One region of the Ruegeria sp. HKCCE3926 genome, then DNA from elsewhere that is predicted to be linked to it. Evidence: riboswitches for the same ligand, from Rfam matches in the RefSeq annotation. Region 1 holds a riboswitch; each other region holds the start of a gene.
The links. A riboswitch is a leader RNA that binds a small molecule or an ion and turns the genes downstream of it on or off. The one in region 1 is predicted to bind cobalamin.
Positions count from the first base shown of each region.

Region 2: another riboswitch for cobalamin. It lies ahead of I9184_RS20155 (DUF4198 domain-containing protein); the one in region 1 lies ahead of I9184_RS08895 (DUF1636 domain-containing protein).
Region 3: another riboswitch for cobalamin. It lies ahead of I9184_RS16180 (aromatic ring-hydroxylating dioxygenase subunit alpha); the one in region 1 lies ahead of I9184_RS08895 (DUF1636 domain-containing protein).
Region 4: another riboswitch for cobalamin. It lies ahead of I9184_RS19990 (hypothetical protein); the one in region 1 lies ahead of I9184_RS08895 (DUF1636 domain-containing protein).

Region 1 is NZ_JAEDOU010000002.1:139,398-146,836, forward strand. It holds gene I9184_RS08870 (FAD-dependent oxidoreductase) at 1-1,071, shown strand, start outside; gene I9184_RS08875 (inositol monophosphatase family protein) at 1,338-2,117, shown strand; gene I9184_RS08880 (iron ABC transporter permease) at 2,141-3,151, opposite strand; gene I9184_RS08885 (ABC transporter substrate-binding protein) at 3,153-4,103, opposite strand; gene I9184_RS08890 (ABC transporter ATP-binding protein) at 4,120-4,893, opposite strand; gene I9184_RS08895 (DUF1636 domain-containing protein) at 4,890-5,246, opposite strand; cobalamin riboswitch at 5,344-5,541, opposite strand; gene I9184_RS08900 (D-lyxose/D-mannose family sugar isomerase) at 5,641-6,306, opposite strand; gene I9184_RS08905 (carbohydrate kinase) at 6,323-7,249, opposite strand; gene I9184_RS20875 (ROK family protein) at 7,281-7,439, opposite strand, start outside.
Region 2 is NZ_JAEDOU010000013.1:16,936-24,374, reverse strand. It holds gene I9184_RS20180 (hypothetical protein) at 1-2, shown strand, start outside; gene I9184_RS20175 (ABC transporter ATP-binding protein) at 107-757, opposite strand; gene cbiQ (cobalt ECF transporter T component CbiQ) at 754-1,533, opposite strand; gene I9184_RS20165 (cobalt ABC transporter permease) at 1,533-2,108, opposite strand; gene cbiM (cobalt transporter CbiM) at 2,105-2,716, opposite strand; gene I9184_RS20155 (DUF4198 domain-containing protein) at 2,723-3,508, opposite strand; cobalamin riboswitch at 3,640-3,840, opposite strand; gene I9184_RS20150 (ROK family transcriptional regulator) at 3,962-5,086, opposite strand; gene I9184_RS20145 (sugar ABC transporter substrate-binding protein) at 5,339-6,358, shown strand; gene I9184_RS20140 (ABC transporter permease) at 6,467-7,439, shown strand, end outside.
Region 3 is NZ_JAEDOU010000007.1:50,973-58,411, forward strand. It holds gene I9184_RS16170 (hypothetical protein) at 214-489, shown strand; gene I9184_RS16175 (hybrid-cluster NAD(P)-dependent oxidoreductase) at 506-1,588, opposite strand; gene I9184_RS16180 (aromatic ring-hydroxylating dioxygenase subunit alpha) at 1,594-2,847, opposite strand; cobalamin riboswitch at 2,929-3,133, opposite strand; partial or broken gene I9184_RS16185 (IS5/IS1182 family transposase) at 3,207-3,359, shown strand; gene I9184_RS16190 (hypothetical protein) at 3,661-3,885, shown strand; gene I9184_RS16195 (DUF3833 family protein) at 3,915-4,457, opposite strand; gene I9184_RS16200 (DUF3833 domain-containing protein) at 4,454-5,071, opposite strand; gene I9184_RS16205 (MFS transporter) at 5,068-6,291, opposite strand; gene I9184_RS16210 (chalcone isomerase family protein) at 6,291-6,836, opposite strand; gene I9184_RS16215 (FAD-dependent oxidoreductase) at 6,790-7,439, opposite strand, start outside.
Region 4 is NZ_JAEDOU010000012.1:47,589-55,027, forward strand. It holds gene rsgA (ribosome small subunit-dependent GTPase A) at 1-463, shown strand, start outside; gene I9184_RS19985 (hypothetical protein) at 503-1,336, opposite strand; cobalamin riboswitch at 1,494-1,715, shown strand; gene I9184_RS19990 (hypothetical protein) at 1,806-2,213, shown strand; gene I9184_RS19995 (dual specificity protein phosphatase family protein) at 2,205-2,717, opposite strand; gene I9184_RS20000 (DNA polymerase III subunit gamma/tau) at 2,856-4,652, shown strand; gene I9184_RS20005 (YbaB/EbfC family nucleoid-associated protein) at 5,053-5,406, shown strand; gene recR (recombination mediator RecR) at 5,468-6,061, shown strand; gene I9184_RS20015 (hypothetical protein) at 6,216-6,560, shown strand; gene I9184_RS20020 (hypothetical protein) at 6,647-7,135, shown strand; gene I9184_RS20025 (ribonuclease T2) at 7,132-7,439, opposite strand, start outside.

The sequences.
Region 1 (7,439 bases):
GAATACAGCTTTGGCTGCCAGAATTGGTTCGATGCTGTCGGGCGCGAACATAAAGCGGCACGCGAAGCGGCTGTGTTGTTCGATCAGACCTCTTTCGCCAAATTCGCCCTCAAGGGCCCGGATGCTTTGGCGGCGATGAACTGGATCTGTGCCAATGATGTGGACAAGCCGGTTGGTGCGCTTGTCTATACCCAAATGCTGAACGACAAGGGCGGGATCGAGTGTGACCTGACTGTTGGGCGCGTAGCCCATGATGAGTTCTATATTGTCACCGGCACCGGCTATGCCACGCATGACTTCGACTGGATCAACCGCAGCATTTCCGAGGGCATGAATTGCCAGCTGTTCGATATCACCTCATCGAATGCGGTTCTGTCATTGATGGGGCCAAAATCGCGTGAGATTCTGGCGACGGTGACGCGCGATGACGTCTCGAACAGCGGATTCAAGTTTGGCACGATCCGCACCATCGGGATCGCGGGGTGCCCGGTCAAGGCGCTGCGCGTGACTTATGTGGGTGAGCTGGGCTGGGAACTGCACCTGCCGGTGGAATATGCACAGACCGTGTATGACGCCTTGACGGAGGCAGGGCGCCCGCATGGTTTGATCAATGCGGGCTACAGGGCGATTGAATCGCTGCGTCTTGAAAAAGGCTATCGCGCCTGGGGCTCGGATATCGGGCCAGATCATACGCCGTTCGAAAGCGGCTTGGGCTGGGCCGTGAAACTCCGGAAAAATATTGATTTCAAAGGGCGCGCCGCATCTGAGGCGCAAAAAACCGGCGGCGTAAAGAAGATGCTGGCATGTTTCACGGTTGACCCCGAGGTTGTACTCTTGGGGCGTGAAACGATCTATCGGAATGGCGAAAGGGTCGGATGGCTGACTTCGGGCGGCTATGGTTACACCGTCGGAAAGTCGATCGGCTACGGTTACATCCGAAACGCCAACGGTGTCGACGCACAATACGTCACATCAGGGACATATGAATTGGATGTCGCCACTCAGAGGGTTCCTTGCGAAGTGACGCTGCAACCGCTTTACGACCCGCAGATGAGCCGGGTGAAGACCTGACCCGAGGGTGCAAGAGCTGATCAACAGACACACGCACAGCGATCGGAACACACGGGGAAAGCATGCAAACAGGGCAAATCCGCCCCGAATGTGCGAAAGTTCGTCGAATCTGACGGGTTTCGATCCATAAGCCATTGATAAAGTTTCAGTATTGTCACACCTCATGCCCATCTGAAAACTGAACTGCAAGACTTCTCATTCAGCTTTCAGGGTAAACAACCTTTCATCCGTCGGAGATTGGATGACTTCAGCCGAAAGGACCGGAAATGGTAACCCCAGATGCGTTGACTGAGCATGCGATGAAGATTGCTGATATTGCCTCGGAATCCGCGATGCATTTTTTTCGGGGGTCTTTGGGCATTGAATTCAAACAGGATGAAAGCCCGGTGACGCAGGCCGACAAGGCAGTTGAGGCAGAAGTACGTACCTACCTGAAACAGCATTTTCCCGGACACGGCATCTTTGGCGAAGAGCACGGGCAAGAAGCAGGCGACGGGCGTCATATGTGGGTGATTGACCCGATTGACGGAACCCGTTCGTTTCTGTCCGGCCATCCTTTGTTCGGGTTCCTTTTGGCGCACCTTGTGGATGGGCGCCCTCGGTTGGGGCTGGTCGGAATGCCGGCCTTGCATGAGACCTATTTGGGTGTGGTTGGTAACGGGGCCAGCCTGAACGGGCGGCCGATAGAGGTGTCGCACACCACGCGTCTGGATCATTCAGTTTTGTATGTGAATGAAGGCGACAAGATTTTTTGCGACCATCCTGACCTGTTCAACCGGTTGATGAATGCAGGGCAGACGCGCCGATTTGCCTATGATTGTTACCCCCATGCCTTGCTTGCTTCGGGCCATGTCGATGCTGTGGTGGATTACGATCTGCAACCTTATGACTATCTGGCGCTTTCACCTCTGATCACGGCTGCTGGCGGAGTGATGACCGATTGGCACGGGCATGCGTTGGCCCTCGATTCAGATGGCGCGGTCGTTTCCGCCGCAACCCCTGAACTGCATGCTGAACTGCTTGACCTCATCAATGCTGAGAAATGACAGTGTTGCGCAACCTTGGAAAACTAGCTTCCGCGATCAGATTTGAACAAATACAAAAAGACAAAAAGTGATCCTATTGACGTTGTGACGATTCCGACGGGCAACTCCTGCGGGGCCAGAAGAAGGCGTGACAAGATATCGGACAATGTCAGCAGAATCGCGCCCACGATCGCCGAGACAATCAGCAGGTTTCGGTGCAGAGTACCGGCGATGCCGCGTGCAATATGAGGCACCATCAGCCCGACAAAGCCGATGACACCGGCAACTGAAACGAAACTGGCCGTCGCCAAAGCGGCAACGAAAAACATGCTGAACCGCAGACCTTGAACGGGAATACCCAGTGACGAGGCTGTGAAATCCCCGGTCAGCAGCGCGTCAAGCCACCGACTGCGATAAAGTGAATAGCTCAGGATCAGGCCCAGTCCGATCAGGACAAGCGGGAATGTTTCCCATCTTGCCAGTCCCAGGCCGCCAAGCATCCAGAATATCACCGAATGAGCCGCGCGATTGTCGCCAGAGAAAATAAGGTAGTTGGTGATTGCGGAAAACAGAAAGGACACCGCCAGGCCAGCCAGGATCAGTTTTTCGGGTGCGCTCGTACGCAAGCCCTGAACCAGCGCCAGAACAATGCCGGACGCGATCAGGCCACCGCAAAATGCTGCCAGCGGCAACGTCCAGATTCCCAGGACATCCCCTGTGACGGTGATCACCAGAACGGCGCCGGCAGCAGCACCCGAGGACAGACCGAACAGAAACGGATCTGCCAGATCGTTTCGCGTCGTTGTTTGCAGAACGACACCAACGACGCCCAGCCCCGCACCAATCACGGCGGCAAACAGGGCGCGGGGCAGGCGAAGGTCGAAGACGATCCGGTGCAAGGGCGACATGTCTCCTTCCACCATACCGGTTCCGAGGCCGATGGCCGAAAAGACTTCGCGCACGGGGATTGGGGTGGTCCCATAGACGATCGACAACAGCAAAAGGGCGGTCAGAACAACCGCCCCCAGCACTATCAAACGGCCCAATTGGACCATATCAGTTGGTCTCCGGGTGCATCGCCTGTGCCATCTTCTCGATCGCCTCGATATTTGCCGGGCCGGGAGTCAGCTCTTCGTAACGCAGGCCAATCCAGCGCTCGTTCTTTACCGCGTCCGTTTGTGACATCACCGGGTGATCCTTGAGGAACTGGAAAGTGTCCTCTGCGCCGTTGCCGGACTGATAGTCGAGCAGCACCAGAAATTCCGGGTTAGCCGCTGCCACAGCTTCCCACGACGTGCGGCCCCAGCTGGTATCCAGATCATGAGTTGCGTTCTCACCGCCAGCGGCTGCGATCATCGCATCGGGAATGGCGAACTTGCCGGCGGTAAACGGAGCATCGGCCGGTCCGTCCAACAGGAATACCCGCGGCTTTTCCAGATCGGCTGTTTTTGCTTGAATGGCGGACAACTTGTCCTTCCAGCCGGCAACCAGCGCCTCGGCCTTGTCTTCGACCTGCATGACCTTGCCCAGGCGCAGAACGTCATCAAACAACAGGTTCATGCTGGATTCGGGGCGATCCTCGTCCAGATGCACGCAGCTTTCGGTCAGGATCATGGTCTTGATACCAAAGGGTTCCAGCGTGTCGGGCGTGACATCTCCGCCGGGTTTCATGCCATAGTACCAACCGGCAAAAAACAGATCAGGTTCGACGGCCACAAGGTTTTCAATCGTCGGGTACTTGGGGGCAAGCTCTGGGATGTCGCCGCGCTGAGCATCAAAGTCAGGGCTGGTTTTGTACCAGCCCGAAATCCCGGTAAGTCCCACGATCTTGTCCTGAAGGCCGAGTGCAAAGGCCATATCCGCCATGTTCATATCATGCACGACCAGACGTTCCGGCGCCGAGTCAAAAACCAGCGGTTCGCCGCAATTGTCCACGGTGACGGCTTCCGCTGCCACGCCACCTGCGAAGCCAGCGAAGACAACCACCGGCCAGAGTTTCTGCATCATATGTAAGCTCCTGTTATTATGACAATTTCCGTTTTCGGATGTCCAGTGCGGGGATCATGCGGCCTTCGTGCTGAAAGCACAGATAATCCACGCCGAATGTCTCACTTACCCGGTCTGGGGTCAGAACTTCGCCAACAGGCCCGAACCCCGTCAGGCGCGTGGCTTTCATCAACGCCACATGGGTGGCGAATTCCGGGATCATGACCAGATCATGGACGATCATGACGACCGTTACCCCCAGATCAGCGACCAGAGACAGCATGTGCCCCTTGGCATCGGGGTCCAGATGGTTGGTTGGCTCGTCCAGAAACAGCAAGGACGGGTTCTGGGCCAGCGCGCGCGCGATGTGCGCGCGCTGACGTTCTCCGCCGGACAGTTGACCCATCGTTTTGTTGGCAAAATGCAACAGCTCGGTCGTCGTCAGCACCCGTTCAAGATCAGCCCTGTGCTGAGTCACCGAACGTTCGCCCTGAATCGGGATTTGCCCCAGCGCAACGTAGTCTTGCAGGCGCATCCGCCCGTCGGGCATTTCCTGCTGCCCGACCACAGCAATGGAGCGGGCACGTTGGCGGGCGGACAGGGTCCGAAGGCTTTGTCCTTCTATCCAAACATCGCCCAACGCAATCCGTTCAATCCCGCACAGCAGTTTCAGCAGAGTGGTTTTGCCGGCGCCGTTCGGCCCGGCGATTGCCAGAATTGATCCTTCTTCCAGACGAAAGGACACATCCTGCAACAGGATGTCGCCATTGAGCGCGTAGTATTCCAAATTCTCTGCAATCAGAAAACTCATGATGACCCCCCGAAAGGCAACGCGGGAATTCGCGATAAGGTCTTTGCGAAAAGGGCAGGGGGGCGGTCCGAGGCACTGGTCCAGCCGTCGTCGCTGTCGCCGAACTGGATCGCAAATTCGACCAAGGCAGACAGATCGCGGGATGTCGTGATATCGCCAAACAGGTACTGCGCTTTGCCCGGGGCCTGAAATCCGACGGTCATGGCCCGTTCACAACCTGCCATGCAGGCCACCATTCGGGTTTCAAAACCGTCAGGCAACCGGGCATCCAGCGCGTCTTGCGCGGCTTCGGCAGACATCGTCCCCTGACATGTTGAACAGATCAGAACGTAGTGATCAGAATAGCAGGTCATTGCCTTCTCCGTCGTTTGCCAGATGCAGACAGAGGGCACATACCCGGATATTACGCAAACGCGCCATCAAGCCTCCTTCCGAGACGCCCCGCCTCGGGTTGGTTCATAGTGTGATGGCAGGTCTCCTGACTTGCGGGTCGTTGCTTGGCCGACCTTCCCAACCCTTTTGGGTCAGTGGTGAAGTGGCGTCGCTCACCGCTTACAGTTGCGGGGGCAGTCACGGACTTGGCACATTCCAGCGCCGCACCGTGTTCCCATTTTCATCCCTTACGGAACCATCCCGCTCAGCTAGTCCGGCTACGCCTGACTTGTCAAGCGGCAGGCGAAAGGGTGGTGGACGGAATTGCAACGGTTGAGCCAGCGATCCTGGTGCGCCAGCCCGGACCGAACGGTGTCAATAGTCTGATACAAGAAGAAAATCCGGTTCGGTATCTTCCTCAACCTTTGAAAACCGTGGGATTGGCTTTTCAAACACATTGTCCGTACGGTCGTCATTCACGGTCGATACCTCGCCAATAAGGCAATCGCCGCGCTCGGCCCAGAAAGCGTGCCAGATGCCGGGCATCAGAGTTACGCTTTGCCCCGGCTTCAGCCGCAAGTGCTCTTCGGGTTGCAAGGTTACAGGGCAGGCATCGCTTGGGACCGTCACCGGGTTGTCGCGGTCGACGCCACCGTTTGGATCTGACGCATGGATTTCCAGAACGAGATCGCCGCCGCCCCGGTTGATGATGTCTTCTGCCTTGATGATATGCCGGTGCATCGGAGAAAGCTGATTTTCTCTCGAGATCAACAGTTTTTCCGCATAGAGCATCCCGCGCCCGGATTTCAGATCCTTCGCCTCACCATTGCGCAAAGTGAATAGAAACAGTCCAAGTTCATCAAAACGGCCCTGGGCGTAATCGGTAATGTCCCATCCCAGCCCGCGGCTGCGGATCGTTTCGGCCAGAGGGCTGCGCATTTTCTCGGGCGACCAATCCGCAAAGGGTGGCAACACGGCACCGAAGGACTGAATGAACGCCTGTGCCCGGGTCTTGATACGGTTGATTTCGGATCGTTTCATCATGCCGTCCCACAGATCAAAGTTCGTGCGCCCAGGGGGGTTCTGCCCCGGCTCGGGAAACGGTCACGGCCGCCACGTCAGCGCCCAGTTCCATGGCTGCTTGCAGGCTTTCAACCGTCAATCCGCGCAGACCTGACTTGGTCAGATGCCCTGCGCGGCTGAGCTCGGTCAGAACGCCGGCGTTGAACGTGTCACCTGCGCCGATCGTATCGACCACTTCAACGGGTTTCACGGGAACCGAAACTTCGGAACCATCCGCCAGGTAACCGTGCGCCCCGTCACTGCCGCGCGTGACGATGACAACGGAAGGACCCGCCTGCAACAGCACAGACGCTTTTGCGGCTTCGGATTCAGCGCCCGGAATGATCCAATCCAGGTCCTCGTCTGAAACCTTTACGATATCCGCACGCGAGATCATGCGGTTCAAACGCGTCCGAAACCGGGTTTGATCCTTGATGAAATCCGGGCGAATATTCGGGTCCAGCATCACCGCACGGTCGGAACCGTGGCGGTCCAGAAGGGCGGCATATGCATCTGCGCAAGGTTCACACGCAAGGCTGATTCCGCCGAGATACAGGGCAGAGACAGCGGGAAGCTGATCTGGCATGTCCTCGGGCAGCAACATCCGGCCTGCGGTGTTTTCATCAACAAAGCTGTAAGACGCGTGTTTATCCGAGAGCTGCACAAAGGCAAGCGTGGTAGGGCGGTCCGAGATGATGACATGTGTCGTGTCCACATGGCTCGCTTTCAGCGCATCGATCAGTTGCTGGCCGAACATGTCCGATGACAAACCTGTCAGCATCCCAACCGGAACACCCAGACGTCCCATCGCGACGGCTGTGTTCAGAACTGCACCACCAGTATGTGGCACAAAACCAATTGCGCCCGATGCGGTCGGTTCTGAAATCATATCTATCAGCGCTTCACCACAGCACAGGATCATGTCTTGGTCCTTCTTGGTACAGAGAATTCGGTCAGTCTGGTTGCTGTCTCAGCGCGTTCTTGCAGAAGTTGTTTGCGCCGATGATCCCGAACTCTGCCTGTTCAGACACGTAAAGGTTCAGGGAACGGCGCAAATCGCTGAAGCGGCCGCCGCCGTTGAACGCATCCTTGAAGTTGTCGCTGAATAGCCA
Region 2 (7,439 bases), on a different contig from region 1:
AGCCAAGGCCTGACGACGCACAAGGTTCGCTTTCCGTTTCATGGCGTGGCTCAGGCGGTATGATTGCATATCTAAAACCACCATGTCCGGTTGCTACGAGAACAGGTCAGACCGGCACCAGCTTCCCGTCGCGAAGATCCAGTTCATCGGGCGCCAGTTCCAAGCGGAACGCCGGCGAATGACTGACAAGCAAAATCGCCTGTGGCAACGCGCGCAGGATTTCCAGCAGGCGCGCTTCGTTTTTTGTATCCAACGCATTCGTCGGTTCGTCCAGCAACAGCACTTCGGGTTCCATCGCCAGAACCGTCGCCAGGGTCACCAGCCGTTTTTCACCGCCTGACAATTTGTGGGTAATGCGGTTCTTCAGATGCATCAGGTCCAGATCGCCCAGAACTTTGTCGACGATGGCAAGTGCCTCGTCACGGGTCTTGCCCAGATTGAGCGGGCCAAAAGCGACGTCTTCGGCGACGGTCGGGCAGAACAGCTGATCGTCCGCATCCTGAAATACAAGCCCCACCCGGCGGCGGACCTCATGGAAATCAACCTCTTCCACGCGTTGCTGACCAAAAACGGTGACGGTGCCCGAACACGGGCGCTGCAACCCAAGCAAAATGCGCAGGAGCGTCGATTTCCCCGCTCCGTTCGGGCCTGTCAGGGACAGGCGCTGCCCCGCGCTCAGGCTCAGGCTTGCCCCGTCCAGAACGGGTGGCTGGCCGGGGTAGGAAAAACAGATGTCTTCAAGCGCGATCAGTGTCATGCGAATTCCAGAATGATCAGACCCAGGCAGAGACCGCTGAAACCAGCCGCAAACACAATGTCCGCGCGGGTCAGGGCAAATTCCTGAAGCAACGGCATACGCCCGGAAAACCCGCGGCACTTCATCGCGGCCAGGATGCGTTCCGATCTTTCGATCGCGCGCACAAGCATCATACCCACAAGGTAGCCAAAGCTGCGATATGTGTGCCAGTTTGTTGCTGGCCGAAAACCACGTACCTTCATGGCGGCCCGCAGCCGCAGGTATTCTTCGCGCAAGACCTCGATATAACGGATCGTGAACATCAGCAGGTAAACCAGCTTTTCCGGGCACCGCAGACGATGCAGGGCGTGGCCCAGTGTGACCGGCTCCATCGTCCCGACCAAAACCATCAGGGACAGGATCACGGCATTGGCGGTCAAGGCAATCTCGACCGCTTTCCAAAAACCCTGCCAGCTTGCAGGGAATCCCCAAAGCGTGAACATCGGATCCCCGGGCATGGAAAAGGGCAACAGGACCAGCATGAACAGGATGAACCCATCCATCATGGCCATTCGCTTCAACGTCTTTCGCCGCGGCAGACGTGAAACTATCAGAAGCGAAAGCGACACTGTCAGCGCCGCGCAAAGCGCGCCGAGGGATGACAGCGCAACGGTCACGACTGCAAAAACAACTGCCATGACGATCCGCATCCGGGGATCCAGCAGGCTGATCAGACCTTCTGGCCCGTCACCGGCTTCGGACAGTGTTTTTTCCTTGTGCCCCAGAACGTGTGCCATCAGGACGCCAGCTTGCGGCGGGCCGCCATGTAAAAGCCCAGACCAAACAGACCAACGATGTACCCAATCCCGCCAAGGATGGTTTGCAGGTCATTCTGTTCGCGATAGGCCGCAATCTCGCGCCTGAGCGGGCGCAATTCGTCACGTATGGCCTTGGCGATAACCTGCTGTTCTTCGGCGCTGAGAGACGCCGCCGAACCGCTGGCCTGCGTCACAGCAGCCGAAGATGAGTCACCGTTTTCTGCCACAGCAACGCCCATGATCCGCGCGACATCTTCGGCAGGCATCGTGACTTCGGCCACATGCCCGGCGCCAAGGTCGGCAAAGAAAGTGTGCGCCACGGCCGAGGTCGGCGTGTAGACAAAGAAACCGTCCGCATCCGTGACCGATCGACCCAGCTCGGCCCCATCCGGGCCGGTGACAATGACCTCGGTGCCGCTTGCCATGTCGCCGTTGGAAAAGCCGATTTCGCCCTCGATGACGTCTTCCGACTCGAAAACGCCGGCTAGGACCTTGTGCGCCAGGGCAGGCACAGGTGCGCAGCACACGGCCAATATGACAACCAGATGCTTCATGTGGCTGCTTCCCTTATAAACAGCTCGGGTTTGACCTTGCGTGCCAACAACACGGCGAACCCGGTCAAAATCGCCTCAATGGCCATGACAGGAATATGGGCGAAGAAAACAAGCCTGGCGGCAGGCAGAAATTCATCCCCCGACAGCGCCAGGGAAAACGCGACCATGCCGGTTGTCGCCGCAATGGCAAATGCGCCGCCGACGCCCCCCCAAATCGCACCTTGCAAAGGCGTTCCACGCGCGATCAGACGACCGAACAACATTCCGGCCACCACAGCTGGAAAGGCGATGTTGACGGTGTTGATCCCCAACACCGTCAACCCGCCAAAGCCGAAAAAGACCGCCTGTAGCAAAAGCCCGACGAACAAAGCCGGGAATGCGGCCCAACCAAGCAGCAGCCCGGCCATGCCGTTGAGGATCAGATGGACCGACGACGGACCAATGGGTACGTGGATCAACGATGCCACGAAGAAACTGGCTGACAGCACGCCCGCAGTGGGGATGCGATCAAGATCCAGAGACCTGAGACCCATGGCGATCCCGCCCGCGGCGGCTATGGCGCCGCCAATTACAACCGGGTTGGAAAGGGCTCCGTCGACGATGTGCATCTTGGGTTACTCCAGATCCCAGGAGCGAATCCAGATGACCGCATCCTGGCTGAGTTCTTTGCCCTCATGTTCGGTTGCCGGACCGGAACCAAGTGCTGCGAAACCCCAGTAACCGGCATTTGGAACGCCGAACGAGAAATACCCGTTGTCGTCAGATATGGCGACCACCGCACCACCCGGCATCGGAGAGACTTTCGGTGTAGAAGCGGCCGAACTTTCCATGTCGGGCTCGGCGGCCATGTACTCGATCTCGATTTCGACCCCCGCAACCGGCTGACCATCAGCCAGCACACGGCCCGTGAAAGTCGAACCCGCGATGATGTTGGTCGGCTTGTTCAGCGGGATAATCTCGGTCGGCAAACCTACGGGATTCATCCAGTCGGTCGGCAATTCGTTGCGGTTCAGGAAGGCTTTGGTGAGCTGTTGGATATAGATGTCTTCGGATTCCTCGTAATAAGGCTGAGGAACCGTCACCAGCACATAGTCGCCCGACCGTTTGACCGGGACACTGCCTTTGAACGCCACGCCCTCGTTTTCCCCGCCGGTGAACCGGATAGGTTCCAACGTGTCCAGCAAATCGGTCTTTTCACCGTTGTGGATCACATAGAATTCCTGCGGCTTTTCAAGATCCATGACGTGGCCGTTCTCGAACGGATGCCAGAAAATCAGCTTGACCGGCACATCGCCCGGTTTCTGGATCATGGTATCGGTAGTGTATTCCAAAAGAAAATGCGCATCTGCGATGGCGGGAAGAGCCACCGCGGCAACGGCTGCGCTGAGCAGCGTTTTCATGAACAGTCGTCCTTGTCCCGTCGCGCCAATCCCGGCGCGAAATTCGTTTTGACTACGGGACATTCAACGCCAAATCACCCTTTCAGGCATCCTGGTACGACGCACATCCCGTCGCCGATTAGGAGTGCCCCTTATGAGGACACATGTCCGGCAGGTATCCTGACTTGCGGGTCAAAGCGTTGGACTGGCCTTCCCGGGGCAAACCCCAGTGGCGTTTCAGCCCTGCTCGCCGCTTACAGTTGCGGGTGCAGTTGCGGAATTGGGCCTAAGCCCGCACCGCATTCCCTATTGATTCCAGAGCAAGCCCCGGAACCGGACATGCCGAGCGGCTTGCCAGACAACTCAGCCTTCCGTCAACGAAAATGTGTTACGGCCATCGAAAATTATGAGCTCGGCAGTTTGCGAGAGTGAACCGGTTTGTGAAATATCCAAGGCAACAGGGTGATTTCACATCTAAGCTTCTGAAAGATACCTTTCCGACAATGGCAGGCTTGCCGCGCCCAGTGAGCGTGCATCCGGGCCCACGGTCCCTGCCAGCACCACGGGGTGCTCGAGACCGGTCAGGTTCAGCTCGGACAGTTTGTCTTCGACCATTTCAACCAAACGCGCCTTGATGTCCTGCGGCATCCAGCCGTCAATCTTCACGCATTCGAAATCTATCAGGCTACAGGATGAGACAATCGCATAAGCAATCCCGCTTGCCGTCCGTTTCAACCAGTTTTCCAGTTGAATTTTTGGCACATCCCAACGCTGGGTCGTTTCCCAAATGGAATGCGACGTTACCCCTGCTGTGGTGATTGCACGCTCGAGAACATACAGGCTGGCCACGTCGATAAGCGGTCTGACACCACCCGCACCATCCGGTACAGGCAGGGGGCCGATTGCGCCCGAGTTTCCACGCCCGGAAAAGATCGCACCATTGAGAACCACACCGCCGCCAATAAAAAACCCGATATAGAAGTACAGGAAATCCCTTGGTCCATCGGCCGGACCGAATACCAATTCCGCCCCACAAGCCGCAGTGGCGTCATTTTGCAGAAAAACCGGCATATCGAGGCGACGAGCCAGGTCAGCCTTCAGGTCTGATACGCGCCACGGGTCCATTTCTTCCTGAGGAACCTGAAGGGTCTGGGCCCAGTCCCACAGGTAGAACGGCATGGCAATTCCAAGACCCGCAATCCTGCCTTTGGCCTCGGGCGACATGGATGACATCATTTTCCCCAGACTCTGTATAGAAAACTCCAAAGTGGCTTTTGGCGTTGGATAGTCATAGGTTCGCCGCTCGCGTTGCCGCACATTTCCGACAAAGTCAGTCAATACCAGCTCGGTACTGCGGCGCCCGACCTTGAGCCCAAAGAAAAACGCACCATCCGGGTTGAGGCGCATGGGAACGGAAGGTTGCCCGACTTTCCCGCGGACCGGCTCACCGCGCAAAAGCAAACCGTCCTTCTCAAGCAGCCGCATGATGACGGAAACGGTTTGCGCCGACAGTCCGGTCATGCGCGCAATCTCGGACTTAGCAAGAGCCTGATGACGCCGGACAAGCGACAACACCAGCCGTTCGTTCCGGGCCCGCATCCCGCTTTGATTGGTTCCGCGCACCTCTGACCCGTGCAGGCCAATCGAATTTTTCCGAGATGAATTTTCCGGCACGACCACCCCTTTCCTGCTGAAGAATGAGAAAGCCCGCCCGCCCTGTCAATAATAAATAAGAGTGATTTATTTATTGACTCAAATTTCGAATCTTGTGATTGTTTCTTATGAGATCAGGGTTTTTGCCTGATCGCCCTCGTGCCCTGTACGGCACAGGAAAAACTGGGAGGATAATCGATGAAACTTGCAAGACTTGCGGGTGCTGCTGCGCTCGGGGTTACTGCCATGGCTGGCAGTGCAATGGCGGAAGGCGAAACCGTTTGTCTGATCACCAAGACAGACACCAACCCGTTCTTTGTCAAAATGAAGGAAGGTGCGACAGCGAAGGCGGAAGAGCTGGGAATGACGCTCAAAGCCTTTGCAGGCAAAGTTGACGGTGACCATGAAACGCAGGTGCAAGCCATTGAGACCTGCATTCTGGACGGCGCCAAGGGCATTCTGCTGACGGCCTCGGACACATCATCCATCGTTCCGGCCGTGAAGCAGGCGCGGGATGCAGGTGTTCTGGTTATCGCTCTGGATACGCCGCTGGAACCCATTGACTCGGCTGACGCAACCTTTGCCACGGACAATTTCCTTGCCGGGCTGCTGATTGGACAATGGGCCAAAGCCACGCTGGGCGACGCGGCCAACGACGCCAAGATCGCGACACTGGATCTTGCCGTCAGTCAGCCGACAGTGGATGTGCTGCGCAATCAGGGTTTCCTGCAAGGCTTTGGTGTCGATCTGGCGGACCCGAACGTAATCGGTGATGAAGATGACCCACGACTGGTCGGAAGTGATGTCACTGCCGGCAACGAAGAAGGTGGTCGCCGCGCGATGGAAAACCTTCTGGCCAAAGATCCCACGATCAACGTTGTTCACACCATCAACGAACCTGCCGCGGCAGGTGCCTACGAGGCGCTGAAAGCCATCGGGCGCGAAAATGACGTGCTCATCGTTTCCGTGGACGGAGGCTGTCCGGGTGTCCAAAACGTTGCCGATGGTGTTATCGGCGCGACGTCGCAGCAATACCCGCTGTTGATGGCATCGCTAGGTGTTGCGGCCGTCAAGAAATGGGCGGACGAAGGCGTGAAGCCTGAAAACACGCCTGGCAAGGATTTCTTTGACACCGGCGTAGCGCTTGTAACGGACAAGCCTGCCGAAGGCGTCGAGTCGATCTCGGTCAAAGAAGGCATGGACCTCTGCTGGGGTTAACCTGACCACCCGGAGGGCCGCAGAGGGCGGCCTTCCGCTTTTCAAACCACCCATTCGCCCGAAAACTTGCTAAAGTCGTCAGTAACCTGACGCTTTGGGGGAACCTTTATGTCCGATACTTCACGACGATCAGACGACTTCGAAGCCGCTGCAAAAGGCAGCCCGGAACAGATTGCTGAATTTGACGATCACCACCGCGGGTTTGTCGGAACGGTTCAACATTTTTTGCACGTGAACCCCTCTCTGGTGCCGCTGATCGTTCTAGTGGCTGCCATCGTCATTTTCGGGGCTTTGCTGGGCTCCAAGTTCTTCTCGCCATTCGCGCTGACCCTGATCCTGCAACAGGTTCAGATCGTCGGGATCGTGGCGGCGGCGCAAAGCCTCGTCATCCTGACCGCCGGTATCGATCTGAGCGTCGGAGCAATCATGGTGATGTCGTCGGTTGTCATGGGACAGTTCACCTTCCGATATGGGCTGCCACCAACGGTCGCAATCGTTTGCGGCCTTTTCGTTGGAGCCGCAATCGGCGCGGTGAACGGATATCTGGTCAGCCGCATCAAACTGCCGCCGTTCATCGTGACGCTTGGCATGTGGCAAATCGTTCTTGCGGCGAACTTCCTCTATTCTCAGAACGAAACCATCCGGTCACAGGAGATCGAAGAAAACGCCGCGATTCTGCAACTTTTCGGGGCCAAGTTCAACGTGGGCGGGGCGGTATTCACCGTCGGCGTGATCTTCATGCTGGTGCTGATCCTCGGGCTTTCCTACGCCCTGCGCCATACCGCGTGGGGCAGGCATGTTTACGCGGTCGGAGATGACCCGGAAGCTGCCGAGTTGTCAGGTGTCAATGTGCACCGAACGCTTATGTCCGTTTACATGTTGTCCGGGCTGATCTGTGCCTTTGCGGGCTGGGCTTTGATCGGCCGGATCGGATCGGTGTCTCCGACATCAGGCCAGTTGGCCAATATAGAAAGCATAACGGCGGTTGTGATCGGGGGCATATCCCTGTTCGGTGGCCGCGGGTCTATTCTGGGGTCGCTGTTCGGTGCCCTGATCGTGGGCGTCTTTACGCTTGGGCTTC
Region 3 (7,439 bases), on a different contig from region 1:
TCAGCACGCCAAAACTCTTTCTACTTAAGAGAATATACTGTCCAATCGAATTGGTTATTATGCTATCGAAAATGGGCTAATAAGACTTTTAATCAGTGGGTCGCAGGTTCGAATCCTGCACGGCTCACCACTTTTTTCCATGGACTATGATCTTGGCTTACAGCGAACTGCTTGTGTTTGGCCCAGCTGTGAACGACGGTCGAAGCCACGGGCTTGATCGAGGTGCCGGACACGCTTTGTGCCATCCAACACGACCTCGGCGGAACAAATCTCGAATTCGGCCAGCATGGTATCAAGCGGGATGCGATGGAAGAGGTCCACGCCTCGCACATGTCGAAACCCAGAGCAGACGGGCAGCTGGTTCTGCGTGAAGATGACAAAGTTCTGAAAGTGCCGGACATCCGGCGACCCAATCTGGCCCGGATTCTGCAACGGGCAGAAAAAACGCGCCGAAAGCCGCAGCGGGTGTCAGCCACGCTGCGGCTTTGATCGGGATGCGAAGCGCCTAAACCTCGACTTCGACCTTGCCGATCGGGTTCGAGCAGCAGGCCAGAATGTACCCCGCGTCGATGTCATCTTCCGAGATCCCTCCGTTGTGGACCATGTGGACCTCGCCAGCGGTTTTCTTGACCTTGCAGGTACCGCACACGCCGAAGGTACAGCCTGACGGGATGTTCAGGCCAACCGAGCGGGCGGCGGCAAGCACCGTGTCGGTCTCGGCAACCTTGGCCGTCACGCCCGAGGTCGCGAACAGGATTTCGGCGCTGCTGTCGTCGTCCAGAACAACGTCATCCAACTCGGGCTGATCCGCCTCGGTTTCCACCGGCGCGCCGAAGCTTTCCTGATAATAGTTGTCCATATCAAAACCAAGACCGGCCAGCGCGTCGCGCACCGCTTGCATGAAGGGCTCGGGACCGCAGCAATAGACTTCGCGCTCAAGGTAATCCGGCGCCATCAGGCCCAGCATCAATTGGTTGAACTGCCCCTGATATCCCGTCCATGGGCGGTAGCGGTCCGGCTCTTCCACCACGAACTTCAGGTCCAAACCATCCGTGCGGCTGGCCATCTGTTCCAAGCGCTGGCGGAAGATGATCTCGGATGGCCGCTTGGCGCAGTTGATGAAGACAACGTCCAGATCGCGGCCTTCGTCCCACATGCAGGTGGTCATTGACATCATCGGTGTGATGCCTGAGCCAGCCGAGATAAACAGGAACTTGCGCGCATCGCTCAGTGCGTTGGTGAACAGGCCCGCAGGCCCAATGGCCTTGAGCCGCATGCCGGGTTGAAGATTGTCCAGCATCCAGCGCGTGCCGATACTGTCGGGTTGCGCTTTGGCGGTGATGGTGATCGACCGCGGCCGCGATGGCGACGATGAGATCGTGTAGGTGCGATACACGACTCCCCCGGGCTGGCCGGGCGCCGGAATCTCGAGCGTCAGGAACTGACCGGGGTGATAGGCGAACTGCGCCCCCGAGGGGGCTCGGAACGAAAAGCTGGCGGTGTTCGGCATCTCGGGCACGACCGAGACACATTCCAGCATCTCTCCATCCTGCCAAACGGCTGATGAAAGCGTGTCCAGATCTTTCATCAGACTTACTCCGCCGCCATGTAGTCAGGGGTCAGGCGGGCCGACACTGTGCTGCAATACCAATCCACGAATTGCAGTACGCCGGATTCCTGAATGGCTGAATACGGGCCGGGCACATAGGCCGGGCTGTTGATGCCCTGCTGGTTGTCCTCGACCACCTGACGGTCTTCGTCATTCGTGGCGACCCAGACTTCGGTCAGGCGTTTCACGTCGTAGTCAACGCCTTCAACCGCATCCTTGTTGACCAGCCATTTGGTCGTGACCTCGGTCTCTGTCGGGCTGATCGGCGTAACACGGAAAACAATCGAGTGATCGGCAAGAAAGTGGTTCCACGTGGTCGGATAGTGGAACTTCAAAAGCGATCCCGCATCCGCAAAGGGCGACCGGCCCAACCAGCGGCGCACGGCGGATTTCCTGTCCATCGTATAGCTCTCGGCGCCTTCTTTCAGCGGCATCCGCGCCAGACGGAATTGGCCGTCCTCGTGCAGATAGAACTGCGATGGCATACCCGCTGACTGGCACCTGTCGAAATGGGCTTGCATATAGGCTGGGGTTTCACCGCCTTCGATCCCCGTCACGCTCGGATCATCAGGGAAGGTCCGGCACAGCGCAGGGTGGTTGCCGCCGCAGTGATAGCACTCGCGATTGTTTTCCCAGACCAGTTTCCAGTTGCCGTTCTCGATGATCGAGCTTTCGAATGCGACCTTGGCATTCGCAAGATCATGCGGCTCAAGATACGGGCGCGCGATATTGGCAAACGTGTCAAAATCCGGGGCGACATCCGCCAGACAGATATAGACCAACCCGGCAAGCTCGCGGCAATGAACCGTCTTCAAACCATGCTGTCTGGGATCAAACTCCGGCCCCATGTCGCGGGCCCACAGCAAAGAGCCGTCAAGCTCGTAGGTCCATTGGTGATACGGGCAAACCAGCTTCGGCGCGTTGCCTTTTGCCGCCTTGCATATGATCGAGCCGCGATGGCGGCAGGTGTTGTGAAACGCCCGGATCTGGTTGTCGGCGCCGCGCACGATGATCACGCGATAGGCACCCACGTTGTACGTTACATAGTCGCCGGCTTTCACCAGTTCACAGGCCGGAATGGCAAAGAGCCATTCGCGATAGTGGATGGTTTCCAGGTCGGTCTGAAAGATCTCGGGGTCGGTGTAAAAGGCCCGTTCCAGAGCATAGCCCGGGATTCGACGCGCCAACAGGTTTTGGACATTGTTCACTTCTGGCTCTCCTGCCGCGCCCCGCGGCATTGCTTGGGCAGATGACAGGGAGGAACCGTCCGGAGGCGCGCGAGGACCACGTCCGAAACCCGTGCCCCCACCGCCACCCGCGGTTTGACATATCTGCAAGGCTGGTTTCCGGACTTGAAAGGGGCTTGCACCCGGTTGCGACACCTTCCCGGGATCCTCGTCCCAGTGGTTGATTGTCGAACCTGACCTTCCTTACCGTTGCGGGGGCAGCGCCGGAATTCCACCGGCTTCCCAATTCTCCGCGGTCTGAGAATCAAACAGCGGCACCTCACGATGGCAGCCTACTTTCTACCTGCTTGGGCGCTGAAATGCTTGCGACATTTCCGGTTTCAAAACAGACATGGAAATTTTCCGGCTGAGTGGACGGCGCCGGGATCACGGTCCTTGGCACAGGGGCATGGCAAGCCCGCCAGCACGGCGTTCTGCAGGGGCCAGTGGGCTTTGCGATGGATGCGGCCACGTCTGACATCCGCGCCGTCAAATTGTCCCCCAGCCGTGACAGCGAAGGCCCGGCTGCTCTGCTCAGAAACGAAACGCTGCACGTCGCCTGAGCATGGCTGGAAAAGAGAGAGTCAGGCCAAGTGAAGGAGGTTTGCAGCAAACCCTTTTGGGTGAAGTTGATCCGTTTGGGATAGTGCTGGCTTGCCATGAGGCAGGTGAAGAAGGCGAATATCCGTCATGCGAGAGTTGTCAGTCCATCCTGTCAACGGACGGTAGAAAACCTCATTTTGTCCATAAAAAATTGTCTTTTTCGGGAAAAACCATTACGTTTTCCGAAAATGGTGGAAAACACCGGAGGCAGTAAGAGAGCAGATGCCAAAACCGAAAACAGGTGTTTTGCGGACAACAGTTCCTTCGCGCCTCATGGGAAAACGGGATGGTCTGTTTTTCCTCTGGGGGCAGATAGAACGCGCGCGCTTGAAGGTCGAGGGCGGCGAACGCGCCGAGGGCGCAGCCTCGGACGGGCCAAGGGCAAACACGGCCGGTGAGGTCAAGGGATCGACGACAGCATTGGTGGACGAGTTTATTTTCTACTGACTTTTGTGATGAAACCGGGCCTGACGGCCCTATTTCTTCTCGAAGAACAGGATGACTTCACCCAGACGGACGCCATAGCGTGAGACATACGCGCGGTTCAGCAGACGGTCGTCATCCAGCAGCCACATCCAGTCGTCGAATTTGACACGCATGGTCCCGTCCTTGATCGGCAGGTCGATCTTGTATTTCCAGTTGAACGTATCCCCGCGTTCAATCCCGCTGGCGGTGCCCAGCACGCCAGGCGCCGTACCGGTCCACGTATCCTCTCCGGTTTTGGTCAATGTCCAGATGCGTTGTTCCGTCGCGCCATCGTCGTAGACGAAGTCTTCGACCAGGGTCAGGGTTTCGCCGTCCCATGTTCCGTCGATATCAACCGTGAATCTGCGGGGGATATTTCCCAGAACATCCTGAAACTGACCGTAGGCCACTGTTTTACCCTCAAAAAACTCTTCCAGGTTCAACTGTCGGTCCGACAGAAACGTTTTTGGTACCTTCGGTTTGCTGGAGCAGGCCGCCAGAATTGCAAGGCTTGCGATGGCAATGCAGGCGATGAAAGAGCGAAAGGTGATCATTGCAACGGCTTCCCTTCCGAAGTCGCGTCATACCCGTTTGACCCACTTGGATGCATCGGTTTCGATCTGGGGCTTGGACGCATTGTGGCGATCAGTTCCGCGACCTTGACGCCAAACTTGCGCATCTCGGACCGATTCATGATGACGCCGGTTTCTGTCAGGTACATCCAATCGGTGACATCCAGTGTGTGTCCACCAGCGTCATCTGGCAGAATGATACGATAGGTCAGTTTTACCGCGGACCCCGAGATGATGCCCCGACCTTCGCCCACGATATCATCCGCCATTGCCGTGAATGTGTTGCCAGTTCCCAGCGTCAGGTACCATTTGCGGGTCATCTGTTTTCCGTTGGAATAGGTGAAGTACTCGGTCAGCGTGCCCGAGTTGCCTTGCCATTCGCCGGACATGCGCGCGACAAAGCTGTTCGACATTTTGCCGTTGGGGCCATAGATCAGGCCTTCGGACAAGATCTCTCCGTTCAGGTGTTTTTTCAGCGAAAAATTTGGCCCGGTGCCACTGTAATCGGACGGCGATTGCGCGCGAAAGCTCAGCAGCCTTGCACGGATGAAGACGGCGGTCAGAAGGACCAGAAGGATGATGCTGAAAGCGTTCATTTGCTTGTGACCTCGGTGGGCAGGGTCAACACCATCCCGAACGCTCCGACTTTCAGGATGCAGGGCAGCACCGCATAGGCAAGATTGAGTGTATCCAGAGCCTGTGCTGAATTGGTTTGACCGGGGGTGAAACCGCTGCGTTCCAGCAGCGGCAGAGTGAAAAAGGCAGCCAGGGCGAGGCCCAGTTTGCCAGCGAAGGACCAGATGCCAAACGCGGCTGATGCGTTCAGCCCGGCCCGGGTAAGCACGATCGAGAACATCGCAGGCAACACGACCATATCCGCGCCCAACGCCGCGCCCGAGGCGAGACAGATCATTGCAAAACCCGCAAGGTTTCCTGAACTCAGTGTGGCAGCGCCGATAAAGCCGGCGATCGAGAGCGGCATGGCGATAATCAGAGTCTGTTTCGGGCCAATTTTGTTACTGAGCTTTGCCCAGAGCGGAACGCTCGCGCCTGCGCTCAGGAAGAACAGGATCAACAAAGGACCCGCCTTGCCCGGCAGTTGCAGCCGGTCTTCCACAAAAAACAGAAACAGGGTGGAGGTTATGGCAACCGGGAGGCTGTTGACCAAAGCCAGCGCAAGAAGGCGCAAGCCACCGGCCTGACCCAGACCCGCAAAGGACAGGCCTGATCCGGTGATCGGTCTGCGTCGCCAGATCGGGATCGTCAGTATCAGGGTCAGAACGGACAGCAGCCCAAGAAACGCGCCGAATGCGGGGTAGCCTTGGGAGTGTGCCCCGAAAGCAACCAACAGGGCCGGAGCGCTGGCTGCGATGACCACCCCGGTCAACTGCCCGCCTTCACGATAGGCGGCCAGTGTCATCAGCTCTTTCGGATCGGTTCGCTTCGCCAGAGTTGCGCTGCGACCATACAGAAGGATGGTTCCCAGGCTGTATGCCGAGAACAGCAAGATAAGGATCGCGACCAGTTCCGGCACGCTGGCACCCTGCGGCAGATTGAAAAGCAGGGGAAACCCGATCGCCAGCCCCAAAGCCGCCATCGCGGCAAATGCAAGCTGGCCGCCGGGCCATCGGTCGATTGCCCAACCGATCAGCGGATCCTGCACCAGATCCACCAAACGGATCACCAGCAGCACCGTACCAATGACCCCAAGGCCAATACCCAGGTTCACGGCTGTAAAGCGCGGCAAGTGGATATAAAGCGGGATACCCGCCGCAGCGAGCATCAGCGCATAGAGACTGACCCGGGGATAGAGCATCACCGCCCCTGTAGCCTGCGCGTGAAGGACGCGGACCGCGTGTTGTCTCCCAGGAATACAGACATGAAACTGCGCTTGATGCCCGGATGCGCCATGGTGCACGTCTTTTGCCCGTTCAACCAGAAACTGACCTTGTCGGGACCATCAGAAACCGCCAGATAGCTGTCCCCTTTTGCCACGGCTTTGAAGCACCGGTTCAGTTGGTCGCGAACCGGTGCTGAACGGCCAATGCGGTCCATCTCGTCAAGCGTCGAATTGACCAACGCTTTCTTCTTGATGTTCTTGCGATAGGTCAGTTGCAGGGCGATATCTTCGCTCCAACTGAACGGCGCACCTTTGGGCGTATAGAGTTTGGCGTCATAGATCGGCAAACCCAGATACCGGAACGTCGCGGTTCCGCGCAGTTGGGCACCGTTCAGTTCTTCCGTGACCGGCGATGCGATCAGCCCATTGGGGATCAGCAAGGAAAGTGCAAGAAACGCTGTGCGCCATATCGCCTTATTCAGCGGCAACAGATAGGGCCGGGTCTTTCCCAAGAATGCCATTGTCAGCTCCGATGGTTTGCGGGGCACCATTTATTCGAGCAACGACATGCATCGCGCTGGCTATCCCGTCTTCGTGAAATCCGTGCCGGTTGTAAGCACCGGCAAACCAGGTTCGGTTCTGTCCCTGCATCTCGCGGATTTGCCCTTGCGCCTTCAGCGCGGCCTTGTCGAAGACCGGATGGGCAAACTCGACTTTGTCATAGATCTTTTCCGCGGGAATTTCTGATGAAGCGTTCAGCGTTACAAACAGCGGGTCACTGTCCGGAATGTTCTGAAGCCGGTTCATCCAGTAGGTTACCCCCACGTCTCCGGCTTGCGATCGATAGGTCCAGCTTGACCAACAGGCGCGCCGCTTTGGCATCTGATTTGGGTCACAATGCAATATGGCCGTATTGGGCTGATAGCGGATTGCGCCCAATGCATCGGCTTCCGCGGGGGTCGCGCCATCACCTAAAATGGCAAGCGACTGGTCCGAATGGGTGGCCAGGATGATTTCATCGAACTGATCCACGGCGCCCTGGCTGTGGATGGTGATGCCCATCTCGTCACGGGATATATTCTGAACGGGGCTGGCCAGACGTATTTCTGCCCCCCGCGCACGAA
Region 4 (7,439 bases), on a different contig from region 1:
TGGATCGTCGGGCGTTGGCAAGACGACACTTGCCAATACCATGACCGATCAGGATCTCGCCACCTCGGACATTCGCGAGGATGACGCGCGGGGCCGGCACACGACGACCGCACGCGCATTGCACCGGATGCGCAACGGTGGCTGGTTGATCGATACACCCGGAATGCGCGCGTTGCGCCTGCTGGACGCTCGGGACGGGATCGACGACGTTTTCTCGGACCTTGCCGAGTTGAGCCGGGACTGCCGTTTTTCGGATTGCCAGCACAGCTCCGAGCCCGGATGTGCCGTGCAAAAGGCAATAAGCCACGGCACGCTTGATCCGGCTCGATTGGACCGGTGGCGCAAGCTTCGGCGCGAAGATCAGCGCAATTCTGAAACCGTCGCGCAGTCCCGGGCGCGGGACAAAGCGTTCGGCAAGATGGTCCGTGGCGTCATGAAGGAAAAGAAACTTCGCAACCGGTGATCGTTGGACGGTGCCCGGCCCGTCCTGCGCCGCGTCTGATCAAGCGATCAGTCGCGGCCAAACCGCTGCATTGCGCCGGGCAAATGCTCCGATATGACCAACCTCAGGCAACCCGAAATCGGCAGGGCTCAGCAGGTGGCGGTTGGCATCGGGGCCGTAAAGATCCGCAAGCCGCCAAACCGCTTCCGGCGGCACCATCTGGTCGTCCTCGAAGGTGAACAGATCCACGGGCGTTCCAGAATCCTTCCACTGCGCCGCAGGTAACTCATGCCCGATTTCAGGCACATAGTTCAAAGGCGCCGTACACCATTTGCGCCACTGCCAATAGACCGATGCCGGCAGATCCGAGCCGAACCCGATCGCCTTTCCGGGAAGGTAGCCAAGGGCTCGGGCCAAAAGCGGGGCATGACCATACCAGAACAATCCTGCCAAACCACGATAGGGCCATGGATGGTCGCTTAGGGTTACCAGCCCCGAACACACACAGATCATGCGATCAATCAGATCGATATCCGGCTGCACAGGCCCCAACATCGCGCCGATCGAATGGCCGATGGTCCAATGCTGCGAATCGGGAAACCGTCTGCGCATTTCTGCCCGTGCCGCGGGCATGTCGATCAAGGCCCAATCCGCCATGGTCGCACGCGAATCTTTCAGGCGGCCGGTCAAGGAATGCCCGTAATCGCGATAGTCATAGGTCAGGCAGGCCATACCCCGCTCGGCAGCAAGCCATCGTGCGAAATGACGGTAATAATCGCGCGGCACACCCGTTGCACTGTTCAGCACGACGACGATTTCGGGCGAAGACAGCGGGCTGTACAACCGGGCAGACAGTGTTTTCTGCCCGGACGGAAAGCGAAATTCTTCGGTCATTACCGTTTGCTCTGTGTCCAACATGATCTCTGGCTTTGCGCTTGGTAAATCCGGTTTCCGAACCTCAACGCCCTCGACACTATGCATGAACCAACACCGTATCCAGCATGACCAAGCGTCCGGTCAAAAGATCGGCTTGACTCGATGCGTGCTCAAACGCTAGCGGTTGTGTGATGGTTTCCGGCCTCCACAAGGGGTCGGAATGAAAAGGGAACACGGTGCGGTAATGTCTGGTCATGCAGGCAACAACCAAATCCGCGACTGCCCCCGCAACTGTAAGCGGTAAGCGATGCCGAAACACCACTGGCCCAAAGGCTGGGAAGGTCGGCAAAGCGATGACCCGCAAGTCAGGAGACCTGCCATCGGAAACGAAACCGAAACTCGGGCGGGGTGTCCGGGCAGGTCCTGACGGCATCACGCTGTCCCACCTGTCCCAAATATCCTGTCCACCAAGCGCGGAGGGCGCAGGATGATCTGGAAGACAAAGACACATGAATTCAGTGCAACAGTATGTCAGCGGACGGGCAAAACCTGTCCCGCTTTGGCGCGGCTGGCGCGCTCGATATCCGAAGCCATGGCCCAGGCGACCTCGGCCACAAGTGACGATTTCGAGATTGAGGGCAGCAGCGAGCTGTCACATTGCAGCGAAGGATGTCATGCAATTTTCCGCGCGCAATCAGACCGCATTCGTGTCTTTTGCGGGACGCAGCCCGAAACCACGATTGAGCCGCTGAACGGCTATGCCGACCTGATCTTCGGAAACACGTTCAGTGCGATGCCATCCGGCGTCGTGAAAACCCCACCCTGCGCGATGATCGAAGTTTCTACGATCCGGCCTCGAAAACCTGCTTGCGCGCCCGCGCAGATTTCAATCTGAATCCAGACTGACCTGTGCCTGGGCACGCCGAGAGGCCCAGGCCAGTTGCGCATCCGTTTCGACGGCGCAAGGGCGCACCGCCCGCAATCGTTGCAGCGCCGTGTCCGCGCCTTCGCCGCATTCGACCATCAGCCGCAGGACAATCATACCTGACCTGCCACAGCCCCCGCGGCAGTGTACCAATACGCGACCTCCGCCGGACAGCGCGTGCCGGGCCGCGGCGCTGACGGACGGCCACGCGTCATCAATCGCTTTTGTCGGCGCTCCGAAATCTTCGATCGGCAGGTGAACCCAACGGCTGGCGCGGCTTTGAATATCGCTGCCAAATTCCTGCGCCCCGTCCTGAAGCATTTCGACATCCGTCGTCATCGAAACAACAAGCCCAGGCTGCCAGGCTGCGATCATATCCAGATCGCTGGAGTAATCTCCGCCGCGTCCGGGCATCGAGGTCAGCGCCAGCGTTCCGCCACCGACTTGCAGGGCGTAGATCACCAACTGCGACATGAATCCTGTCCTCCCCAAAGAACTCTATACAAAAATGAGCCATTAAATCCGCTGATGCAGTTTAGTGCGAAAGCGACTCGTTTCTAAATCAAAAATCATCGCGCCCCGCTGTGGACGCGGGCAACGGTGGCCACTACGCTGTGCCCAAGCACCGAATCCCAACGAGAAGACATGACAGACAGCTCCAGCCCCGCCTATCAGGTTCTCGCCCGCAAATATCGCCCGGAAACCTTTGCCGATCTGGTGGGTCAGGATGCCATGGTGCGCACCCTGAAAAACGCGTTCGCGGCCGACCGGATCGCGCAGGCCTTCATCATGACCGGTATTCGCGGCACCGGCAAAACCACGACCGCAAGGATCATCGCCAAGGGGATGAACTGCATCGGACCCGACGGAACCGGTGGCCCCACGACCGAACCCTGCGGTCAGTGTGAACATTGTGTCGCCATCATGGAAGGCCGCCATGTCGACGTGATGGAGATGGACGCCGCCAGCCGTACGGGCGTCAACGACATCCGCGAGATCATTGACAGTGTCCGCTATCGCGCCGCCAGCGCGCGTTACAAGATTTATATCATCGACGAGGTTCATATGCTCTCGACCAGTGCGTTCAACGCGCTGCTCAAGACGTTGGAAGAACCGCCCGCGCATGTGAAGTTCATCTTCGCAACCACTGAAATCCGCAAAGTCCCTGTCACTGTGCTGTCCCGCTGCCAGCGTTTCGACCTGCGCCGGATCGAACCCGAAGACATGATTGGCCTGCTGCGCAAGATCGCCGAAGCGGAAAACGCCCAGATCGCCGAAGACGCGCTGGCGCTGATCACCCGAGCAGCGGAAGGATCGGCCCGGGATGCGACCTCGTTGCTGGATCAGGCGATTTCGCATGGGGCTGGCGAGACGACCGCCGATCAGGTCCGTGCAATGCTTGGACTGGCAGACCGTGGCCGGGTTCTGGACCTTATGGATATGATCCTGCGCGGCGATGCCGCCGGAGCACTTACCGAGTTGAGCGGCCAATACGCCGAAGGCGCAGACCCGCTGGCGGTGCTGCGCGATCTGGCCGAGATCACGCATTGGGTGTCCGTCGTGAAGATCACGCCTGACGCGGCGCAGGATCCGACGGTTTCTCCGGACGAACGGACCCGGGGCCAACACATGGCCGAGGCTCTGCCGATGCGGGTTCTGACCCGGATGTGGCAAATGCTGCTGAAGGCGCTCGAGGAAGTCTCGGCTGCGCCCAACGCCATGATGGCCGCTGAAATGGCCGTTATTCGCCTGACCCATGTGGCGGATTTGCCCAGCCCCGAAGAGCTGATCAAACGGTTGCAAGATACCCCGCCACCGCCGCCGGGCGGGCCCAATGGCGGCGTTTCGATATCCCGACCGGGCGCCGGTCCGGCGCCGGCTGGCGCGACCCATCCACCTGCCTACGCGCCGTCCCCTCGCGGTTCCGGTGGCGCACCGGTTGCAGCCCTGGCGCAGGATGCCCAGACGGCCCTTGCCCATTACCCGACCTTCGACCACGTGGTGGAACTGATCCGGACCAATCGCGACGTAAAGTTGCTGGTCGAGGTGGAAAACGGCGTGCGCCTCGTCTCCTATCAACCCGGACGAATCGAATTCACACCCGCCACCCAGGCACCGGCGGATCTGGCGCCACGACTGGGCACTGCCTTGCAACGCTGGACAGGAAATCGGTGGGCTGTCTCGATCGTCTCGGACGGAGAAGCCCCCACGATTGCAGAAATACGGGATGAGGCCGAGCTCGCACTGAAATCCGAGGCCGAACAACATCCTTTGGTGCAGGCGGTACTGGCGCAATTCCCAAAGGCGAAAATCACTAGGATCGAAACGCCGGAGCAACGCGCCGCCAAGGTCGAGACCGAAGCGCTTCCCGAGGTGGAAGACGAGTGGGACCCGTTCGAGGAAGACTGACCTCGCCGCCCGTCATCCCCTGGTTCAAACGAAGCTGACCGAGGTTTCGATCGAACACATCCGCCCGCATGTCTCAGATCGTTTGTTGCGACACCGGCCAGCGGAAGGCGGCCCGTGACAATTCTGATCCGGATACTGCGTAGCCATTCGAACCCCGCCCAGATTTTCTGTGTTCCGTGCAATCAGTCTCGGCAGCAGACCATATGCGCGCCAAGGACGATCTGCGCTTGTCGGGCCTGCTGGCAAATATGGTGTCGCAGATGGTTAGCACGTTCCTGCTGACGCCTGCGCTGATCAACATGCCGACCGGAACGGATGAGCCTCCGACCGGCGGGAGAACCCTTGTGCCATGTCGCTGCTGCCCGTATCTAGAGCGCAAACGGAGACACAGGAGAATACTATGCTGAAAGGACTCGGCGGGCTTGGCGGTCTGGGCGACATGGCCAAGATGATGAAATCCGCGCAGGACCTGCAAACCAAGATGACCGAAATGCAGGAAGAGCTGAACAACATGATGGTTGTCGGCGAATCCGGTGCAGGCCTGGTCAAGGCAACGGCGACGGCCAAGGGTGAACTCAAAGGTCTGGATATCGACCCTTCCATCTTCAACGGCGATGACAAGGAAGTGGTCGAAGACCTGATCCTGGCCGCCATCAAGGATGCGCAGACCAAGGCAACCGAACGTTCGCAGGCTGAAATGGCCAAGCTGACCGAAAGCATGGGCCTGCCCAAAGACATCAAGCTGCCGTTCTGAGCTTCATCTTTTCCCAAATACTCCCGCCGGAGGCTCCCTCTGGCGCAATGCAGGATTGGCCATGAGTTCGAACAGCGACATCGACAACCTGATCGACCTGATGGCCAAACTGCCGGGCCTGGGCCCGCGCTCGGCCCGCCGCGCGGTTCTGCACCTGATCCGCAAACGCGCCCTGCTGCTGACGCCCCTCTCGGACGCGATGCAACAAGTGGCCGCCACCGCCCGCGAATGCCTGAACTGCGGCAATGTCGGCACCACCGATATCTGCGACATCTGCGATAGCGCGGATCGCGCGACCGGAGAGCTGTGCGTGGTCGAAGACGTCGCCGACCTCTGGGCGATGGAACGCGCTGCAGTTTTCAAGGGTCGCTATCACGTTCTGGGCGGCACGCTGTCGGCTTTGGATGGGGTCGGCCCGGACCAACTGCGCATTCCCCGACTCAAGGATCGGGTGATGGCCGAAGGGATTTCCGAAGTCATTCTGGCCCTGAACGCAACCGTCGATGGCCAGACCACCGCCCACTACATCGCCGATCAGCTCGAGGGGCAGGTCCGCCTGACCTCACTGGCGCAGGGTGTTCCGATTGGAGGCGAACTGGATTATCTGGACGACGGGACGATTACGGCGGCGCTCAGGGCGCGGAAGGAACTGTAGCTCTAACTTACCGGTTCTTTTTTCGCGAGGCCTTTGCGCTAGGCGGTGCCAGCGCAACGCACGATGCACGCTCAAGTATCGCGGTAACTAGCTTGACAGCTGTACAGTTATTGGATGAGTTTCTTTCTGTTAATTCCACGGATTATCAAACACGATGAAACACTTAGCGTATTTTGCAATTGTTGGTGCTTTCGCCTCGCCTATTGCCGCTGAAACTCTCTACTTATTCGAAGACACGCACGATTTACCGCCGCCATACAAACAATGGTGGAGCGCCATTCCAGAAGACAAAAGGTATGATGAACAAACACACAGGCACGTCTATGTTCGCGGTGAAGGTAAGTACGGCGATTTTTTCGGCGTTCTATACGTTGATTGCATTAACCCTGAATTCTCCGAATGGTTAGCTGTCGGAGGATCGCTGAATTCAGAAGACGTTCCAAACCAGGCAATTGTTAACCTGAGACTTGAGATCTGTTCCAACGGCGAGGAGACCTGACACGGCCCGCGGGAAATAAATGGATTGTCTAACTTCTACAACAATTTACAATGACATGAATAGATTGTCTGATTTGTGGATATACTATGACCCGCCTTCTCGCCCTCGCCTTCGCCGCTTTGACAGCCACCTCCGCCCTAGCCCAAGACCTCATCGACAAGGGCTTTGTCGACGGCTGGAACATCATGATGGACCCCGCGCTTGGCAACGGGTGCCTGATCCAGACGGTGTATCAGGATCTCTCGGTGGTGCGGCTGGGCTATGATGCCTTGGGCAATCGTGGGTATTTCGCCGTGTACAACAAGGCATGGGGCGACATTAAACAGGGTGAGAGTTATCCGATCCGCTTTGATCTGGACGGCAAAAGCTATGATGCGACGGCCATCGGGTTCAACGAACGCGACGTGCCGGGCGCAACCGTGTTTTTCACTGACCGGAGCTTTGTGAACGCCATCGCTCAGAACAAAACGATGACCGTCTACAATCCGGCAGGTGAGGTGGTGATGGCCATCGATCTGAAAGGCACCGCCAAGGCGCTGGACTATGCGCGGGATTGCCAGAACAAAAAGCTTTAACGAATCGGATCGAACAGCGCGTCCTTGGCCGTGCAGTCGCGGATCACGTCGCGGCCACAGGGTACGGAATCAAGATCGCGGGACAGACACAGGCGGACTTCTTCGATATAGCCCTGTTTGCAGGTGATCGTGATCATGTCGCGCTCCAACTCCGGGTTGGCCTTCAGGAATGCCTCCTCGACCACCGAAGCCGGCAGTTTGACGGATGAATCCAGTTTGCGGAACACCTCAGGGCGCTTGACGGCTTCGTAAGCCCGCCGGGACAAGGCAAAGTAGTCGGATGCCGACAATCCCGAGCATGTGC